2 regions of the Shewanella sp. BF02_Schw genome follow, and region 1 is predicted to be linked to the other one. Evidence: riboswitches for the same ligand, from Rfam matches in the RefSeq annotation. Region 1 holds a riboswitch; the other holds the start of a gene.
What was found. Region 1 has a riboswitch for lysine ahead of HNW13_RS14800 (Na+/H+ antiporter NhaC family protein). Riboswitches for the same ligand answer to the same signal wherever they lie in the genome.
Positions count from the first base shown of each region.

Region 2: it holds a riboswitch for lysine, as region 1 does, so the genes downstream of both, lysC (lysine-sensitive aspartokinase 3) here and HNW13_RS14800 (Na+/H+ antiporter NhaC family protein) in region 1, are expected to answer to the same signal.

Region 1 covers NZ_JABKAW020000003.1:498,361-506,540, forward strand. Annotated here, with positions in the region: gene HNW13_RS14790 (acyl-CoA dehydrogenase C-terminal domain-containing protein) at 1-753, shown strand, start outside; gene HNW13_RS14795 (thymidine kinase) at 828-1,406, opposite strand; gene HNW13_RS14800 (Na+/H+ antiporter NhaC family protein) at 1,566-3,125, opposite strand; lysine riboswitch at 3,205-3,421, opposite strand; gene HNW13_RS14805 (FAD-binding protein) at 3,825-4,748, opposite strand; gene HNW13_RS14810 (electron transfer flavoprotein subunit beta/FixA family protein) at 4,750-5,499, opposite strand; gene HNW13_RS14815 (H-NS family nucleoid-associated regulatory protein) at 5,935-6,345, shown strand; gene rcsF (Rcs stress response system protein RcsF) at 6,509-6,904, shown strand; gene tsaA (tRNA (N6-threonylcarbamoyladenosine(37)-N6)-methyltransferase TrmO) at 7,057-7,806, shown strand; gene HNW13_RS14830 (acyltransferase) at 7,811-8,180, shown strand, end outside.
Region 2 covers NZ_JABKAW020000002.1:694,954-703,133, forward strand. Annotated here, with positions in the region: gene HNW13_RS11420 (succinylglutamate desuccinylase/aspartoacylase family protein) at 1-1,052, opposite strand, end outside; gene lysC (lysine-sensitive aspartokinase 3) at 1,057-2,436, opposite strand; lysine riboswitch at 2,571-2,745, opposite strand; gene HNW13_RS11430 (DUF3293 domain-containing protein) at 2,986-3,465, opposite strand; gene arcA (two-component system response regulator ArcA) at 4,148-4,864, shown strand; gene HNW13_RS11440 (S9 family peptidase) at 4,954-7,251, opposite strand; gene HNW13_RS11445 (class 1 fructose-bisphosphatase) at 7,424-8,180, shown strand, end outside.

The DNA.
Region 1 (8,180 bases):
CGTATGTTGTTATCACAAAAGTCGTTCAACGAAGGTACACGTGCGCTAATGGGTCAACAAGCGCTGTGGCTTGACCAAGTAGAACGTCATACCGATCCAGAAAAAGCCAAACAAGCTAATGCACTTGCTGCGTTATTTACACCGATTGTTAAAGGCTTTGTCACCGACCAAGGCTTTAAAGCTTGTGTCGATGCCCAGCAAGTCTATGGCGGCCATGGTTATATTAATGAATGGGGTATGGAGCAGTTTGTGCGTGATATCCGTATTGCAATGATTTACGAGGGCACAAATGGGGTACAAGCACTCGATTTAGTCGGCCGTAAATTACTTGCCGACAAAGGTGCAGCATTAACTTTGTGGTCAGGTATGGTGAAGGAATTAATTCAGCAAAACGCGGCTAATGACGCAATGAAACCTTATCTTGCAGGCTTAATGGATGCCGCAGGCGATCTTGAAAAAGCGACCGGTTTTATTGTGCAGTCAGCCAGTAAGAATCCTGATCTTATTGGTGCAGCGTCAATGGCCTATATGCAGTTGTTTGGAATTACCGCACTAGCATGGATGTGGACTCGCGTTGCTGTAACGTCATTAGCCGCATTAGAAGCGGGTACTGAAGAGACGGGTTTTTACCAAGCTAAACTTAAAACCGCACAATTCTTTATGAGCTATTGGGGCAGCCAAACCCGCAGCTTACGCAAACAAATTGAATCGAGTAGTGCAGATATTGTCGATTTCGCAGAAGCCGATTTTTAATAAATAGTGACACGCAAAAAAGCCGCATCAATTAACTTGAAGCGGCTTTTTTATTCAGTTAAGTTGGGTTTGACTTAATCCCACAAAAACTCACGAAAATGCTTTCGACAAACCGACTCGTAACTTTCATTACCGCCAATGGCAACCTGCTCGCCTTCGCGCATCGGTTTACCGTCATGATCAAGACGCACGACCATGTTAGCTTTACGGCCACAATGACAGATAGTTTTAAGCTCAACCAACTTGTCAGCCCAGGCTAATAAATATTGGCTGCCTGGAAATAGTTCGCCTTGAAAATCATTGCGAAGACCATAGCACAATACTGGAATATCAAGATTATCAACAACATGAGTAATCTGTCTAACTTGTTCTTTACTTAAAAACTGACTTTCATCAATCAATACGCAATGAATTTTTTGCTCATCATTCGACGTCGAAATTAACTCAATTAAATTATCAGTGCTACCGAACACCTGCGCTTCGGTTTCGATGCCGATACGTGATGACACTTTGCCGACACCATAACGATTGTCTATCGATGCCGTCATCACTAAAGTGTGCATACCGCGCTCACGATAATTATAAGAAGACTGCAGTAATGATGTTGATTTACCGGCATTCATCGCCGAATAATAAAAGTACAGTTGCGCCAAAATGAAGCGTCCTAATGTTTAGCTAGTGAATGTCGTTCATATTACCTTTTCCAACATCGTAATAACAAATAAAAATGCCGTATTCATAACGAATACGGCATTTTTATTACAGCTTAAATTGGACATCTACCTACATACAGTAGGGCTTAGTTCAAAAAATTACTTCTTAGCCCAAAAGTGTAATATCACAATGCTGATGACAAACAACACGCTACAGCAAACTAACCCTGCGATTAATGAGCCAGTAAAACCTAATACGGTGTAACCGACTAAACTGATGAAAGCGGCAATTAAGGCATACGGCAGTTGAGTAACCACGTGATCAATATGATGACAACTGGCACCGGTTGACGACAATATAGTGGTGTCAGAAATGGGCGAACAATGATCGCCAAATACCGCACCAGACAATACTGCGGCCAACATTGGCAACATCATAGTACTATCACTTCCCATAGCCATATCTGCTGCAATAGGCAACATAATCCCAAACGTGCCCCAACTTGTTCCTGTCGCAAATGCGGTAATACCCGCTAATAGGAATAACACTGCAGGTAACATCGCAAACGGAATATTGTCAGTGGCTAAACTTGCCATGTACTTACCGGTTTCAAGCTGTCCAATCACACTCGAAATTGTCCATGCAAAAAGTAATATGTAAATGGCTGGCAACATCGAGCGCGCGCCAACCGACATGCCTTTGAGTAACATAGACAAGTCAACTTTTTGCTGAATAGCAAGAATGAGCGTCGCAATAAGACCAACTACAGAGCCAAAAAATAGTGACGAGCTAACATCGGTATTCTCAAATGCCCCAAGTACATTAAACGGTAAGCCTTTTGCTGCTAACACATCGGCGCCACTTGAAACCATAAAATACACTGTCGCAAACACCAATACCGCGATAGGTAAAAATAAGCCCATCACTTTACCGGTATCGGCTTCAGGTAAATCTGTAACAGCGCCAGGGGGTTGGCCTTTTGACTCATCAAACAAGTTACCCCGCAGTGCGTTTAATTCATGCTGGCGCATTGGGCCAACATCTAAGCTAAACGTTGCAACACACAGTAATAATAATAACGAAAAAATGGCATAAAAGTTCATTGGGATCATTTGAATAAAGACGCTCAAATGACCAGAATCTGTAAATCCATGAGCCGTTAAAATACCGCCAATTAAGGCGATAATGTATGCACCCCAGCTAGATACGGGAGAAATAACACACACCGGCGCAGCGGTGGAATCAAGAATATAAGCTAATTTGGCACGCGAAATATGGTAGCGATCTGTGATTGGACGTGAAATCGAGCCGACGACTAAACTATTAAAGTAATCATCAATAAACACTACACAGCCTAAAAACATGGTCATTAACTTGGCATCACGTTTATTGCGAATACGCAATTTAGCCCAATCAGCAAAAGCACGTGCAGAGCCACTGACAGTGATCAATGCTGTGATCATACCCAGCACAATCAAAAAGCCTAAAATGTACACATTCCAACTGTTCAGTCCGGCGTCTTTCCAAACTAACTGGCTGGCTGTATTTAAGATATATTCGCCACTGCCAACCAATGAGAAATCGGTTAGTAATAAGGCGCCGAAAACAATGCCAACCCCTAAAGATAGCAATACTTTACGAGTTAAAATAGCCAGAGTAATAGCCACAAGTGGTGGCAAAACAGAAAGTGCCGAATCGGCATAACTTATTATCATAATTTAATTATTTCTTCGTTGGATACGAATGGAGAAAAACTAGAAATAAGGCTAAACATACACAGGAAGTGTATGCGTTAACTTAACTAGTAGCACTCCACAGTAATATCCATTTAATATGAATATCATTCTTTTTATCAAGTCGATAAAAAGACTATGACAGTGCAGTCCCTTTCGAGAACTGCCCCAACAAATGCGGCTGATAACCCCATTTATTTCGGCATTGCACCCTTTTATGTCGAATTATTGGCATCACCCAATTCAACATGACTTTTATGCAACGCACCTCTACTTTTGTTGTTTGTAGTTAAAGCTCATTACACACAACGCGAACATACAATCATAAATTACATATTCTGCGCCAGTAAAAAGCACTAAACAGCACGACAAATAACAACAACATCAATTTAAACCACAATTGCATAGCATTAGTTTAACGTTTTTAAATCAAATGCACACTAGTGTAATGGGCACAAAAACAGCAACCGCATCAAACCCTGGATATTTGAACTGAATTTTTAAAAATCAACACCTAAACCAGTACTAAATCTAAGAGAAATCCAAGAGTAGCCCAATAAAAAAGGTTTCTACCTTATGAGTAGAAACCTTTTTAATCGTACAACAGAACGTTTAATAGCGCGTCAAAGTCGGCTGAACAACACGAGCTTAATCAACTCCTCCGTTTAGCGACTTAACATCTGATTAAACGAGGTTGTTCAATGCCGGTACCGCTTCAAATAAGTCGGCAACCAAACCATAATCCGCCACTTGAAAAATAGGGGCTTCAGGGTCTTTGTTAATGGCCACAATTACTTTTGAGTCTTTCATGCCAGCAAGATGTTGAATCGCGCCAGAAATACCCACTGCAATGTACAAGTTAGGGGCGACAATCTTACCCGTTTGGCCAACTTGCAAGTCGTTAGGTACAAAGCCTGCGTCAACAGCTGCACGTGATGCACCTACTGCTGCGCCTAACTTATCGGCGAGTTGTTCTAAAATAGCAAAGTTTTCACCGCTGCCCATACCACGGCCGCCAGACACAATAATGCCAGCATTACCGAGTTCAGGACGGGCAGATTCAGTGAGTGACTGAGAAACAAACTCAGTTTTTGAATCTATTGCTTGGCTTAAGTTGACGACTTCAGCACTGCCTGTTGATGCTACAACATCAAATGCACTAGAGCGTACTGTCATGACTTTTTTAGCATCTAAGCTTTGCACCGTCGCAAGTGCATTACCCGCATAAATAGGGCGTACAAAAGTGTCACTGCTTACAACTTCAATCACTTCAGAAATCTGGGCAACGTCTAATAATGCTGCTACGCGAGGCAATGTATCTTTACCTATACTGGTTGCTGCAGCCAGAATATGTTCATAGTCTCCGGCAATATCAACAACCAATTTTGATACATTTTCAGCTAGTTGAGCACCATATTGAGCGGCATCTGCCACTAAAACTTTACTCACACCCGCTAGACTTTGTGCTGCACTTACCGCGGCAGAACAATCAGCGCCAGCAACCAGTACATGAATATCACCACCAATGGCTGCTGCAGCGCTAACTACTTTCGCCGTGTCAGTTTTCAGGCTGACATTATCGTGTTCTGCTAATACTAAAATGGTCATATTAGATCACCTTCGCTTCATTTTTTAACTTATCAACTAACTCTTCAACAGAAGACACCATGATGCCCGCTTTACGCTCAACAGGAGGTGTGACGCTAAGTACTGTTTGATGTGCTCTTAAGCTCACACCAAGATCAGCCACAGCCATAATCTCTAATGGTTTGCGTTTAGCTTTCATAATATTAGGTAATGAAGCATAACGAGGTTCGTTCAAACGTAAGTCTACCGTCACAATCGCAGGCAAAGGCATTTTCAGCGTTTGTAGTCCGCCATCGATTTCACGAGTAACCGTAATCATGTCACCATCAATTTTGACTTCTGATGCAAATGTCGCTTGTGGCATATCAGTTAATGCTGCGAGCATTTGACCCGTTTGGTTATTGTCGCCGTCAATTGACTGCTTACCAAAAATAACGAGTTGTGCTTGCTCTTTTTCTTGCACGGCCTTTAACAGCTTAGCAATCGAAAGAGGCACTAACTCTTCATCGGTCTCAATATGAATCGCCCGGTCGGCACCCAGTGCCATTGCGGTTCTTAATTGTTCTTGCACCGCTTTAGGGCCAACACTTACCACTACAACTTCAGTGGCAATGCCAGCTTCTTTGAGGCGAACAGCTTCTTCTACCGCTATTTCGCAAAATGGGTTTAACGCCATTTTAAGGTTGGTCGTATCAACATTTGTGTTATCAGCTTTTACCCTGACTTTCACATTGGCATCAACTACGCGTTTAACAGGCACCAATACTTTCATAGGTTTTCCTTCCTACACCTTCAATGTATATGGACAACACACTGGCGTTCGCCAATGCAAGATGGGTTAACTTTACGTCCTGTTAACGTTAACGTCAATCAAAGTCAAACGACTGTTTACATATTTTTTGTTATTGTGGTGGCAATCAAACTAAACAAGTAGTGGATCATTAATTACTTAATGGGAATGCTTAATTAAAATTAATTGCATAATTAGATGATTTTATTTGATTCAATGCCAAATAGTTTCTATTATTACAGCTATATTCAGTATTGATTAAGCTGTATTAGTAATAATCAGAGAATTAATCTGACTTATATTAATAATAACGACCCAAATAAACAATATGAAGTACTGAAACTTACACGGAACGTTGATACTTTTTATCTATTATAACTTTTATTTTATAAATAAATCATTAGGAAACTATACAACATGAGTGACTTTTTAGACATATTAACCCACGGCCGTCGTTTTAAAGCTGCAGTAAAAGAATTGTCTCTTGATGATTTACGTGAAACAGCGGCGAAATTAGAAAAAATCATTACCGAACGTCAAGAAGAAGAGAAATTAGAACTTGAAGCTAATGCAGAGCGTAACGCTCGTATTGCTGAAATTCTTGCTCAAATTGAAAACAGTGGTTTATCAATTGAAGATTTAGGTGATGTGACCTCTTCTGTTAAAACAGCTAAACCTAAACGTGCACCGCGCCCACCAAAATATCAAATCACTGTTGATGGTGAATTAATTCAATGGACTGGCCAAGGTCGTATGCCTACCGTATTCAAACAACAAGTTGATAGCGGCAAAAATATGAGCGAATTCTTAATTCCTGGTATGGAATAATTATTCTGATTAAGGGTTAACCACACCGTTATCCTTTAAAATAAAAAAAGAGCTTACTTCGGTAAGCTCTTTTTTTTATAGCATTTGAGCGCTTTATCATCGCCATGAGAAAAGGTAAACTAACCATCGTTGATCCATTCCCCATTAATAGAAGGCTACGGCTATGACTTTTCCTCTTAAATATGCATTTATTGCCTCAGGTATAGCACTATTATTGAGCGCTTGTGCGAGTGATTATACGTTCAAAAGTAATTTAGACAGTAAAGCGATCAATGATTATTTTAAAGTCGGTGATGTTCAGTTATATGAAGGAAACGATCAACCTAAAGGAACATTTGAAACTTTAGGTTTAGTGGAAGGCGAAGCCTGCCAAGAAAGCAAACAAGATGCACCACCGCAAATGGCCGTAGCACGAAGCAATGCCAGAAGATCTGCTGCAGATATGGGCGCAAATGGTTTTGTAGTTAAAAGCTGTTTTATGATTACTGAAGCGGATAATAGTTGTTTTAGCCGTGCACTTTGTGTCGGTCAAGCCATTAAAACTCCTACAGAAAAATAACAACTCAATATATTATATTGGCTGCCCATAAATGATGAGTGCTCATATAACACTCATCAACATTTTTTATATTTGATTTATAACTCCCTTTGTTTGCTTAATTCAGGTATCGCATGACACAAAGCAACGATCGACACAGTCAAACAGATCTAATGAATCATAAATCTAGCGTTCCGTTTAGCAGCCAATTAAATGCTGTTGCAATATGCAGAACACCTTACAAACAAAAGTTTGGTATTCCTCGTCAGCCAGGTTTAGTCAATGCGGTAGGTTATATAGAGTTTGAACCCGCGTTTAATCATATTGATGCAGTAAGAGGAATAGAGCAATATTCACACTTATGGTTATTATTCTGTTTCCATGAAAATCTGGCTCAAGGTTGGAAAACCACCGTTCGCCCTCCTCGTTTAGGCGGCAATGAAAAACTGGGCGTTTTTGCTACACGCTCCACATTTCGTCCAAATGGTATTGGCCAATCAGTGGTAAAACTCCATGGAGTTATCCAACGTAAAGGAAAAGTGTGCTTAGTAATATCTGGAATGGATTTATTAGACGGCACGCCAATTGTCGATATTAAACCTTATATTCCTTTTTCTGATGCTATTTTAGACGCTAAAGGCGGCATAGCCCAAGAAGCACCAATCCTCATCCCACTGACTTATACATCGTTAGCGACAGAGCAAATAGATCACTACAGCAAACAAGAGCAGTACCAAGATTTAGCCGCGCTTATTGAAGGGGTATTGTCACAAGATCCTCGTCCTGCATACAAAAAAGCCAAAAATGATCCCAAACTTTATCAAGTGGCTTTATACGACTTAGATATCTTTTGGCATATCACAGCTCAAGGTATTGAAGTGTTAGAACTCAAACCGACAAAAGTTGAACTGCTGAAGGATTAAATCAATGGCAGACATAGATTACCAAGCTCAACATAAAAAACGCTTATCATGGATGCCATGGCTGTATTTTTCACTTAAACCAAAACATTTAACATGGGCAAAACCTTGGCAAGATGACATTCAACAACGGCTATGTCAGCTTGAAACCATTCATGTAGGTGAACAATGTTTTATTGCCCCACAAGCTCAGCTTTTTGCCGAACCGGGTCGTGATATCTCTATAGGTAATCAATGTATGATTGCCGCTGATGTGTTTATGCATGGCCCAATTACCCTAGGCAATGAAGTGGCCATTAACCATGGCTGCAGCTTAGATGGGGGCCGTAACGGTATAAAAATTGGCAGCCAAACACGTATTGCTAACAACGTCACGA
Region 2 (8,180 bases), on a different contig from region 1:
GCAGAAGCAAAATGCAAAATAGGCACACAATCCATGGGTAAACTAATGGCTTGGTAAGCCTGTTCAGTACCATACAAATCTATGCGTAAAATGTTCGCTAAAGGTTTGCCTGCGGTTAATGGTTCACCGACACTGGCACAATATTCAATTAAGCCAGCTTTAGGTGCATGAAACTTCTTATAATCCTTCAAGTAACACCCAAACCTTTCCATACTGGCTGGATAAACTTTTTCAGCAATCACGCCGCGATGACTTAGATAAGCCAGTATGCCTTTGGCATCCTCTAACGCGTCAGCTAAATCAATCCGTTCTTGGCTTGCAAGCTCTAAGGTAAATGCTGACACAGGTACCGAAAATTCACGGCCTTGACTGGCTGCATACTCGGTTAACTGCCACCAAGGACAAAAGGTAGCTTCATCCATCGCGCCACCAAAACTATTGGGGATAACCAAGGTATACGGGATCGAGAAAAATCTCGCCGCATCAATATCATACTCAGGGCAGTACAAGTGTTTGCACGACTTAGGGCCGGTATGCAAATCAAGCACTATGTCTGCTTGATGTGCCATAGCCTGTAAATTTACTGCTAACCGATGACCTGTTGAAATCCCAAAAGAATGAGTTAGGCGCGCCAGGCAAGTTTCTACCAACATTGAACGATAGGCGCAAAACAGCTCACTATTGGTTAAACGTTGGTGCTCGGCATACCAAGTTTGAATATCGACTTGATGATCAAAGTACTCGCGGTTCCAATTAACCCCTGTAATGGGATCAAAACGCCCTAGAGTAAACTCACCACTCTTTTGATTAATCCCTAAAGGATTGGCTAAGGGGGCAAGCGTAATATCACCTAAAACCTGGTAACCTTCCAATAAGGTCATCAGTTGATAAATCACCGCATTACCTTGCACTTCAGCACCATGAACATTGGCCTGAATATACACGCTAGGCGCAACACTCTCGCTACCAATGAATGAATATACTGGAACGGTCAATGCGTGTCCTGTCGCCAGTTCTCCAACTTGAACTGACGATTGTATTGCTTTAGTCATATGATTACTCAAACAGGTTTTGGTGCAAAGCATTAACCACTTGCGCCGCTTCCGACTCTGCTACCAACACACATAAATTATGTGGGCTTGCGCCTTGGCAAATCATCCGAACATTATGGTTTTCAAGCACTTTAAACACCCTACTACAAATGCCAGCCGTTGATGCTATGCGATTACCGATGATGGCGATTAACGCTAAATCTTCCTCGACTCTTACACGACAATGTTGCGATAACTCTTGTAATAACGACTCACTGAGTAAGCCCTGGCCACTTGAATCTGAACCCGTTTTATCTAGGGTTAACGATACGTTAACCTCCGAGGTCGTGATTAAATCGACGGATATTTTGTGTCGCGCCAAGGTCGCGAACGTTTCTGCCAAAAAGCCCTGAGCATGTAACATTTGCAAGCTATGCAAGTTAAGTAAAGTTTGATCGCGGCGTAACGCCACCGCTCTAAACACTGGGGTATCTTCAACTTGATGACGGATCCAAGTTCCGCCCATTTCAGGCGCTTTACTTGAACCTACAAACACCTGAATTTTTTGTCTTACTGCCGGTAAGATGGTGGCGGGATGCAATACTTTAGCGCCAAAGGTCGCCATCTCAGCCGCTTCATTAAAGCTAATTTCAGCAATCGGGCGGGCATTGGGGGCAAGGCGTGGGTCAGTGGTATAAATACCGGCCACATCGGTCCAAATCTCAACCGCTGTAGCACGAAGCGCTTCGGCAAGTAATGCCGCCGAATAGTCACTACCACCACGGCCTAATGTTGTTGTTCGTCCCTCTTCATCTGCACCAATAAAGCCTTGGGTAACGATGACGTAACGCGCAAGTAATGGCTGTAAAAAGTCACCTGCTAACATTGAAATAGCTTCAATTTGTGGCTCTGCGCGACCAAAGTGACTGTCGGTACGTAATACTTGGCGCACATCAAAATGATTTGAAGCAGTGCCCTTTTCCCGAATAACCGCAGAAAATAAAATCGATGAACATTGCTCTCCCGTCGACAGTAACTCGTCCATAACCGCTTTGCTGCGATTCAGCTCTAACGATTCGCTGAGTACTGACATCCGGCTGAGTATTTTATCAATACTGGCTGCCACGTCTTGCGGACGACCGAGTTCATCTAATATCGCATATTGAATTTGAGCAATTTGCTTAAGCAATACCAAGCGACGCTCGTCATTCACATTAGCTTGAGTTAACTCAACTAATAAATTGGTCACTCCGCTGGAGGCGCTTACTACCACAAGGCGAGTAGCTTGATTAGCCAACACAATATCTGCACAACGGCTCATAGAGGCGTAATCAGCAACTGAGGTGCCGCCAAATTTGGCAACGACTAATTCTGGGGTATCTATTTCAGACTGAACAAAGCTCATACTGATGCCTCCGCTGTTTGCGAAAGACTCAAAAATAAGATGTGATTTACTAACATGATATACGCTCCGAACACACTACGTTCGAAGAGCCTGGTGCTAAGATAACGCACCCTTATAGAAGGGAAACAGCAATCATCACCAGAAGCTCTCCACCAAAAAAATAGGTGACAATCGTTAGGATTCAGCCTAATCGACCGATATCAATGTTTGCCAAACAAACTGATACCTCGGCGCTAATCTCCATCATAAGTGGTCATCGGATTGGCATCCTCTCACTTACTACCTAGTTAACGCTCCTCTTCTGTTCCTCCCGAAGGAGGGAGTTGAAAATAGCAAAAAATACCCTATCAAGTCAATCAGCAAACACAGTAAAAATACACTGTTTTGATAAAAAATATCGCTGCAGTGAAATATTATGCAGCTGCGACTTCAGAGCAATGATTGTTCTCTATTACGAAAAAATGCCCATAAATATCCAAAAAACATAATTAACCGCAAATTACCGAGACAATCTAGTAAGTATTGTCTCAAAATAATGTGTTAATTATTTTATCGCAGCTGTGCAGTTTTAATTACGTCATTATTTACCCAGTTATACGAACCTATCTCTGGCAACTCGCTCACCATCCTTAATCGGTGATTAAAAATTCCCATATCAACTTCAGGTTTGATGCTATCAAGGCATGCAATCAAAGATAGCAAACCTTGATTAACGTAGTAAATTGCATGTTGATTAAATTCTCGACCAAGCTCAACAGCTTGTTCTTTATCAATAAAAATAGCCCAGCTCTTTTCCATATGCGACAAATCAGGTGCTGCACCGATTAACGCACGATAGGGACGATTATATTGTTGAATTTTAAATTGAAGCTGACGATCGAGTAAGCGATTTTGACTAGGAGAGAGTCTTGAACCACGGGGGTTATGGGCAGTAACAATAGCAAATGGGAAATCATGAGAAAGGCGTTGAGTAAACAAAAAATGAGTACTTTGATACTCATTCCACAATGTATCTATAACATTTTCCATAATAAATTTTCGTCAATTAAGCCAGAATTAGTCTAGCAGATAGGTTTGATTTCTAAAAGGTTTACGATCTAAATCAGCAGTACTATATTAGAAAACCATTAATTATTATCATCTTAGCAAGGTTAATCTTTCATATACTCGAGTGTTATATTAATTTTTTAACATTTAATTTGTTAACAAATGCCTAAAACGAGTACAATAACCATTACGCACTATTAAATCACTGTAGCAAAGTTAGCTACATACACCTCAAAAACTCAGCAAATGTTGTTGTGAGTGTGATGATTTTTTGATGTAAAGTTTACAGTCGTACTAAATTTGTTCTACATTTGATAAAACATTAATACGATTAAATAAGTTTGCAATAGAAGGAACTATCTTTCTAAATGGCATTCATAGTAAGTAAGCTTAAGTGCAACAAATTTTACACCATCATGAATAAGTGCAAACGCGTGCCTTGGCGTAGTGGTAATTAATCGACGTAAGCAGACTCAGTAACCAGTATTAAGTATTAAGTGTTACATAATAGAGTTTATAGAGAGTGTTTAATTCAGGGTAGACATAGATAAACACCAAAAAATATCGGAATCTTAGCGCATTAGCTAAAGCGCTATTGCAATCTATTAGCACACAGTTCGCAAACAGTGGCTAGAATCGAATTTTATAAAATCAGGTAAATATCATGCAAAATCCGCACATTTTAATTGTTGAAGATGAAGCTGTAACTCGTAATACATTACGCAGTATTTTTGAAGCTGAAGGTTATGTTGTCACTGAAGCTAACGACGGCGCAGAAATGCATAAAGCCATGCAAGACAATAAGATTAATCTTGTTGTTATGGATATTAATTTACCAGGCAAAAACGGCTTATTATTAGCTCGTGAGCTACGTGAAATTAATAACATCGGTCTTATTTTCTTGACTGGCCGTGATAACGAAGTTGATAAGATTCTAGGTCTTGAAATTGGTGCAGATGATTACATCACTAAACCATTCAACCCTCGCGAATTAACGATCCGTGCTCGTAACCTATTAACTCGCGTTAATAATGCTGCCGCAGAAACTGAAGAAAAAGGTTCTGTTGAGTATTACCGTTTTAACGGTTGGAGCTTAGAAATCAATAGCCGTTCTTTGGTTAACCCACAAGGTGAAGCTTATAAGCTACCACGCAGCGAGTTCCGTGCGATGCTTCACTTTGTTGAAAACCCAGGTAAGATTTTAACTCGTGCTGACTTGTTGTTAAAAATGACTGGCCGTGAATTAAAGCCTCATGACCGCACCGTTGATGTGACAATACGTCGCATCCGTAAGCACTTTGAAAGCTTGCCTGATACACCAGAAATCATCGCGACTATTCACGGTGAAGGCTATCGTTTTTGTGGTGACTTAGAAGCGTAATCTTTTAAGGTTAACCGCAATAAAAAACCAGGTGAATCACCTGGTTTTTTTATATCTGCTTTTTCGTTAATCCTTTAACACAATAGTGATTACTTCAGCTGTTGATCTAAAAATGCCGCTAATGATTTATATAAATGATTACGCACTTTCTCGCCACGCATTGAATGCTTAGACCCTGGGTAATCCATCATTTGGAATAACTTACCCTCATCTTGCAACGCTTTATATACTCTAGTGCTGTTTTCAAACAGAACGTTATCATCAGCCATACCGTGATACATCAATAAGCCCGATTGATAATTTTTGACATAAGGTAAAATGCTGCTGGCGTCGTAACCTTTTTTATTGGTTCGCGGGTTCCCCATATAACGCTCAGTATAATGAGTGTCGTACAAACGCCAATCCGTTACTGGCGCACCCGATATTGCCGCTTTAAAATAACCCGGCGCCTTAAACTGACTCATCAACGCCATATAACCACCATAACTGTGACCATAAATAGCAACATTGTCACCATCAATAAACGGCAAGCTACGTAAATAATCAACGCCAACTTTTTGATCGTTTACTTCAGCATCACCCATGTTTTGATAAATGACATGTTCAAATTGCGTGCCTCGGTGCGCTGAGCCACGATTATCTAATTGAAATACCGCATAGCCTTGCTGCAGTAAATATTGAGTAAAATAATCTGCCTCGCTCCAGCTGTTGACTACTAACTGAGCATGCGGTCCACCATATACGCGCACCACAACCGGATACTGTTTAGCGGCATCAAAAGGCACCGGTTTAAACAGTCTGTATTGTAATGCTTGACCATCTTCAGCTGTTAATTGACCAAAATCAGGCATTTGCCATAAACCAGCATAATCATAAAGCGGATGATTTTTATCAATGTCATTTTGCTCAACCCAAGCTAACTGCTTGCCAGAATCATTGTGTAAACTTATCTGCGGCGGCTGCTGTAAACTACTAAAGTAATCTAAATAAACGGGCTTTTTATCCGCAAATACAGCTTCATGCATACCCGATGCTTGGCTAATTCGCTCAATGGAGTCCATGCCTTTATTAAGATTAACTCGATACAAATGACGTTCAACAACACTGTCTTTACGACCGCTAAAATATACCCAACCCGTTGCTTCATCGACATACTCAAGCGCATCAACAGCCCAATCACCTTGGGTTAATTGCTTAAGTTGTTTGCCCTGTAAGTCAAATAAATACAGATGATTAAATCCATCACGCTCAGAGCCCCAAATAAAAGCCGCTTGTTGCTTTAGGAAGTGTAAATCATTGTTTAAATTTACCCATGCTTTGCTGCGCTCTTCAATCACCGTTTTAGCTTGTGTCGGCTGAGAGATTGCAGCAATGCGTAAATCCAGCGTTTGTTGATCGCGGCTTTGCCATTGGAACGACACATGCTGGCTGTCGGGTAGCCAATCTACGCGAGGTAAATACATGTCTTTTTGTTTGCCCAAATCAATCCAGCTAATAGTGCGATCTTTTAAGGTCACGACACCCAGTGCGATCTCAACATTGGCTTTACCTGCATAAGGGTAACGCTGCTCGGTTAATTTAATCCCCTCGGCGTAAATTTCATTACGAGTCACTAACTCCACACCCGTTTCATCAATACGAGTAAAGGCGATAGCAGACTCATCGGGCGCCCACCAATAGCCTGTCATACGGTCCATTTCTTCTTGGGCAACAAACTCTGCCATGGCATTTTTAATTGGCCCTTTACCATCTGTGGTGAGTGCCGTTACTTTTTGGCTATCCAATGACAATACAAATAAGTTTTGATCGCGCACAAACGACACAAAGTGACCTTTTGGAGACAAACGCGCATCGGTTGCAAAACCGTCACCGGTTGCAAGCTCAGCCACCTTATTGCTGGCAACGTCATATAAATACAACTTACCCGCAGCAGGGATTAAAATATGTTGGCTGTCTTCAGACCAGAAATACTCCATGATCCCTTGGCCATAAATTCGTTGGCGCTCTCGGCGAGCTTTTTCTTCATCAGACAGTTCTCCTGCCTCTAATTGATCAGCATTAATCAGTACACTGCGCTTACCAGTCGCGATATCCATTTGCCATAAATCATACAAATGCTGATTATCAGCACGGCTTGATAAATAAGTTACACGTTTTCCGTTAGGCGATAATGCCAACCCGCGGGGGCTAGAACCCGCTAAGGCTGGTGACGCATGAATACGTTCAATGGTCAGTGGTGTAGTGCTACCGTTGATTGCAGTCAGTGTTGCGGTGGTTGATGAGTTCATGATGCTGCCTTTAGCGGTTGCTGAAAAAACCGGGCTAGTAAAAAGGAGTGGCACGGCAGACACTGCCGCTAAAGCATGATGCTTCCATGTTATTGTCATTATTAATCCTTGGGGCAATTCAATCCGCCCACATTTTGCCTCAATTTACAGTAAAACCAAAACCCCAGATAACAATCGCTGAAATTAGCGCCATTGTGGGGTATGATTTGCACATAACTGATAAGAATTAACAACATCGACCTTAACCTCGCAAAATCTCATAGGAAAAATCATGCAGACTTTGGCACAAACCCTTAGCGCACAAGCCGTAAACGCGTCTTTAACACAACTACTATTAACCTTAGCTGACACCTCAAAAGCCATTAGTGGTGCGGTTCGTCACGGTGCATTAGCGGGTGTTTTGGGTGCAACAGAGCAAGAAAACATTCAAGGCGAAACCCAGAAAAAACTGGATGTGATCACCAATGACATGCTTAAAGATGCCCTTAAAACCGATGGCAATGTACGTGGTTTAGCGTCTGAAGAAGAAGATTATGTGGTTGAGGTGAACGCTAAAGGTGAATACTTAGTGTGTTTTGATCCACTCGATGGCTCATCAAATATCGATATCAACTCATTAGTGGGCACTATTTTTTCGGTATTACCAGCACCTACCGGAGAGTTAAACGAACAAAGCTTTTTACAAGCTGGCCGCAAACAAGTTGCTGCGGGTTATGTGTTGTATGGCCCATCAACCATGATGGCGCTAACCACTGGTCAAGGCACTCAGTTTTATACTCTTGCTCCAGACAGCCAAGAGTTTCTTCTGACCGACAATAACGTGCAAATAACCCCGGACACCGCCGAGTTTGCCATTAATATGTCAAACCAGCGTTTTTGGGAAGCACCAATGCAAACCTATATTGCCGATTTATTACTCGGAGAAATAGGACCTCGAGAGCAATCATTTAATATGCGTTGGATTGCTGCAATGGTAGGTGATGTGCATCGGGTATTGTGTCGTGGTGGGATTTTCTCTTACCCGACAG